Regions from separate parts of the Lysinibacillus sp. NPDC098008 genome, predicted to be linked through region 2. Evidence: riboswitches for the same ligand, from Rfam matches in the RefSeq annotation. Region 2 holds a riboswitch; the other holds the start of a gene.

Region 1 (2,471 bases), on a different contig from region 2:
AGTTCAGTTGGATCAGTTGCAGGGTCAATAACAGCGCCAGTGATGCCAAGCCCACTATAAATAAAAATCCAACCTCCAACAACACTATAGAACGTTAATAGTAAAAAACAGCCGAGCACGCCCATACGGCCAATCCAAGCCCACCCTGGCTTTGTTGGCGTAATCTTTTTATAGGCGGTTACTGCCTCTGACTGTGTGCCACGCCCTAAAATATACTCAGATAGTAACATCGGTAAGCCAATTAACAATGTAAATAGCACAAAGATTAGAAAAAATGCGCCTCCCCCACTTTGTCCCATTACATATGGCAGCTTCCAAATCGCTCCTAAGCCAATTGCCGCACCCGCTGACGCTAAAATAAACCCTAACTTACTAGACCATTGTCCCTTTTTTTCACTCATCTCTTCAATCTCCTCAAACATGCTAAACTCCCTTTTATTTTACATGAAAATAACAGACGCGCCTAGTTTGCCTTTGAGCTAGCTCTATCCGTCACTTTTGGGATTCTATCCTGCACTTTTTCTATTCTATCCACCAATTAAAAAAACCTCAGGCATATCATATACCCGAGGCTTATTTTCTTTATTTTGTTATATACATTGAACGCTGGCGATCAATCCATTTACGCATTGTTGTAAATAATAATGCCATAATAGCTGTTAATAAAATACCTTTGACAATATTAAATGGCAAAATTCCAGCGATAATCATTTTATAAAGTGAATCACCAACAACTGGTTCCATTCCTAAGAAATATGTGTACATTGGTAAAAATACAGCATAGTTTAAGAAGCTCATTCCTACTGCCATTACAACTGTTCCAGTTGCTAAACCGCCAATTAACCCTAGCATAGATTTAAAGCGATTAAAAATAAAGCTGACCGGTAAAATAAATAAAATACCTGTTGCAAAGTTAGCAATATGTCCTACTGGAACACCAGTTGGCGTACCTGAGAAAATCCAATCTAACACATTTTTAAATAACTCTACTAAAATTCCAGCTACTGGTCCCATTGTGATCGCTGCTAATAATGCAGGCATGTCACTAAAGTCCACTTCCAAAAAGGCTGGGAATGGCGGAATTGGAAAATTAAATAGCATTAATAAAAATGAAATACTGCTCAGCATGCCAATCGTAATAAACGATTGAAGTTTAATGTTTTTCTTCATAGAAAACTCTCTCCTCTTTGCTGATTCAATCTCGCAAGAAGAAAGGTGACGATCTGCGCCTTCATTGTTCGCATGAAAAAACCCTTATGCAGCGGAAGCATAAGGGAGAAAGGCATGACTAATAAACGTCAATATTAACTATTTTTGAACACTTTTAAGAAAAGCATGCTAAAAAAGCGCTCGACCATAGTTAAATAACAATGAATGACGATCGTACCTCCATCTTCTCCCATCCAGACTTTAACTGTCGGCCTTGGAATTACACCAAGTCAGCCATGCAAAACATTTGCACAGGTCGCGGGCTGAAGAGCTTCACATAAACCACTCAAGTTAATAAAAAATATTAACGGTTTACTACTCTATTACCGCCGGTCGGGATTTTCACCCTGCCCCGAAGATGAATCATATTATTTTGTATTACAACTTTACTATAAATAATTATTAGGAAAAAGTAAATAGTTCTGCTCAAAAAAATCCTATTAAATTTGTATGTATTAAAAAATAGAGCACCCTCCATTGTAGAAGGATACTCCACACTTATTTTATTTCTTTGACTCTTCTTCCATATACTGTTTATTTGGTCCTACAGGCTTTGGCAAATAATTTGTTAAATCGAACCCCTCCCAGCTTTCCTGGATAACATTATCCAAACGTAGCTGTTGATTAAAGCTAGCAGCAGTTAACGTCATTGCCTCAATTAATTGTGTAGCACGAACTGCTTCCATTGCTGTTAAATCAAGTGGTGTATCGAATGTAACAATGACACCCTCTGCTTCCTCTTTGACAGTATAAGTAATGTTTTCAGGGATCGCAGGCGTATAGACATCATTATTTTTATTTTTCATTTGTAATAATGCCTCTGTCACTGTTGGGAATGTTTGGCGGAAATCGGGCGATAAATATTCGCCTCCATTTTCATCCTTATATAAATAATAATTATAATGTTTTTCAGTTGTTAAGGACATCGCCAAGCTTGGTTCACCTTCTTGGGAAAACTCATAAGGTGTCCCATCTTCATTTTGAACCTCAACTTCCTTATATTCAGAATCGGAGAATGTATCTTCCAAAGTACCTTTATATTCATTGACAGTAGCTGATGCCACATCATAATTATTTTCCTTTGGTACTACATGGACAAGCTTATCCTCTTCTTCCTTAAGCTTGCCTTTATAAGGATGATAGTCTGTAAAGCCTTTCGCTTCCTCATCAATTTGAGGAGCGTATTTTTCATACATTTGTAGGGTAGAAGGCTTTTCTCCTTCAAAATCAGTTGCTACACGCTCATTTGGAATTACATAGGT
Region 2 (2,471 bases):
TCGTAAAAATAATAAAATTGTTGGTGGCTATGATACACGTAAAGGTCAGTCTTTGTTTGGCATTAAAATTGGTGAATCAAGCACAACTGTGACGAAAAAATATGGTACACCAGTGGACGCTATTTTAAAGGGTATGACTAAGTATACGAAATCTTATAAAGATGCGTATGGTCAAACAACACACGGTACATATCTTATTGATGGTAAATATGTAACATTTTTCTATGATGTACATGCTAAAAATACGGTTCGTTCGATTTTATGGGTAACGAAGGAAATAGAACTATCGAAAAATGGCTTCTACGCACAAGCATCCCAAGCACGTCAAAAAAGCTTTGAGGAATTAACAGTACATTTGATGAATCAAGCACGTGTATCAGAAGGCATAGCTGCACTTTCCTACGCATCACAGTATAATCAGATTGGTCGTCTTCATAGCCTTGATATGGTTACTAATCAGTATTTTGATCATACAAATCTGAAAGGGCAAGAGCCTTGGGATCGTATGAAGGCTGGCGGTATAGAATATTCCTATGCGGGTGAAAATATTGCATATGGTCAATATAGTGCTATTTATGCACATGAAGCACTAATGAACTCATTAGGACATCGTCAAAATATTTTACAGGCTAAATTTACGCATGCATTTGTAGGTGTACAATTCTCAAATAAAAATATTCCATACTACACAATTGGATTTTATACACCTAGGTAAATAAAGCACTGAACTTATTGAAAAAAGAAAGGGCTGAGAAGGAAAGTGCCTTGTTCTCATTCAATAGTTCAGTGCTTTTTTATTCTGTATGAATCAGTATAGGATGAAGGAAACTTTCACTAATTGAAGGCTTACTTTGTAAAGTTTAGAGCAGCAATAACTTTTTAGCTATAAAGTATTTTTAGAAAATGGCTAGATTTTTTTAATGATTGCTGTATAATTAGACGCAATATGAATAGTACCTTCGGGGTCGGGTGCAAATCCCAATCGGCGGTAAAGCCCGCGAGCTTAAATAAGCAGGATTCGGTGAAATTCCGAGGCCGACAGTAATAGTCTGGATGAGAGAAGGTAGGCAAAAAAGCGACAGAGATGTGGCTTTATTTGATGATGCTTATTTTGACCCCGCAGTAGAATGTGAGGTCATTTTTAATTGAATAAAAGTCCTTCGGGGTCGGGTGCAAGTCCCAATCGGCGGTAAAGCCCGCGAGCTTAAATAAGCAGGATTCGGTGAGATTCCGAGGCCGACAGTAATAGTCTGGATGAGAGAAGGTAGGCAAAAAAGCGACAGAGATGTGGCTTTATTTGACAATGCCAAAAATGACCCCGCAGTAGAATGTAGGGTCATTTTTTAATTGAATAAAAGTCCTTCGGGGTCGGGTGCAAGTCCCAATCGGCGGTAAAGCCCGCGAGCTTAAATAAGCAGGATTCGGTGAAATTCCGAAGCCGACAGTAACAGTCTGGATGAGAGAAGGTAGGCAAAAAGCTAGCAATTATGCTGGTTTATTTAGTGATGCCTTTTCCGTAAAAGCCCCTTATTTTAAGGTGGCTTTTTATTTTTAAAGGAGGTGAGGAAATGAATGACAAACAAATTATGCAATTTGCTATAGATTTGGCGAAATCAGGAAGCAATCAAACCGCTCCCAATCCATTAGTGGGCTGTGTTATTACAAAAGATCAGGAGATTATAGGCTTTGGAGCACATCTTAAGGCAGGTGAGGCACATGCAGAAATCAATGCGTTAAAAATTGCAGGTGAGAAAGCGCAAGGGGCAACTGTGTATGTCACGCTTGAGCCTTGTAGCCATATTGGACAAACTGGTCCCTGTGTAGAGGCACTTATTCAAGCACAGGTAACACATGTTTTTATTGCCACGCTTGATCCGAATCCACTTGTTGCTGGACGAGGTGTCCAAAGGTTAGAGGAGGCAGGTATTACAGTAAGTGTGGGATTATGTGAGCATGAAGCAAGAGCATTAAATGAAGCATTTTTCTACTATATCTCACAGCGCTTACCCTATGTGACATTAAAGCAAGCTATTTCATTAGATGGCAAAATTACTGCTGAAAAGGGGAAGCAAACAGCCATTACAGGTCGACAAGTTCAAGAAGATGTTCATAATGCGCGTGCAGTGCATGATGCTATTTTAGTTGGCTCAAACACTGTTTGTATAGATGATCCAAGTTTAACAAATCGGTTAGGTACATCAATGAAGCAGCCGATTCGAGTTGTGATTGATCGAGAGGGGAAAGTTCCAAGTTCGGCGAAAGTATTGAATGACAATATAGCTCCAACATGGCTTTTTACAGCAAAGCCACGTTATTTTGCAGGAGTTCGTACATTTGTAATAGCAGATTGCTCCTTGCGCAATATTTTAAGAATACTGGCAGCTGAAGGCATTATGACAGTATATGTTGAAGCTGGCTGTCAAATGGCAGATGCCTTTTTACAGCAACGGCTTGTCCAAAAAATGATAGTG

What was found. A riboswitch is a leader RNA that binds a small molecule or an ion and turns the genes downstream of it on or off. The one in region 2 is predicted to bind FMN.
Region 1: another riboswitch for FMN. It lies ahead of ACIQVU_RS04965 (ECF transporter S component); the one in region 2 lies ahead of ribD (bifunctional diaminohydroxyphosphoribosylaminopyrimidine deaminase/5-amino-6-(5-phosphoribosylamino)uracil reductase RibD).

The regions. Positions count from the first base shown of each region.
Region 1 covers NZ_JBIWBA010000003.1:45,752-48,222, reverse strand. Annotated here, with positions in the region: gene ACIQVU_RS04970 (sodium-dependent transporter) at 1-401, opposite strand, end outside; gene ACIQVU_RS04965 (ECF transporter S component) at 583-1,170, opposite strand; FMN riboswitch at 1,388-1,573, opposite strand; gene ACIQVU_RS04960 (RNA polymerase subunit sigma) at 1,713-2,471, opposite strand, start outside.
Region 2 covers NZ_JBIWBA010000002.1:12,013-14,483, reverse strand. Annotated here, with positions in the region: gene ACIQVU_RS02480 (CAP domain-containing protein) at 1-715, shown strand, start outside; FMN riboswitch at 952-1,069, shown strand; FMN riboswitch at 1,153-1,270, shown strand; FMN riboswitch at 1,355-1,472, shown strand; gene ribD (bifunctional diaminohydroxyphosphoribosylaminopyrimidine deaminase/5-amino-6-(5-phosphoribosylamino)uracil reductase RibD) at 1,569-2,471, shown strand, end outside.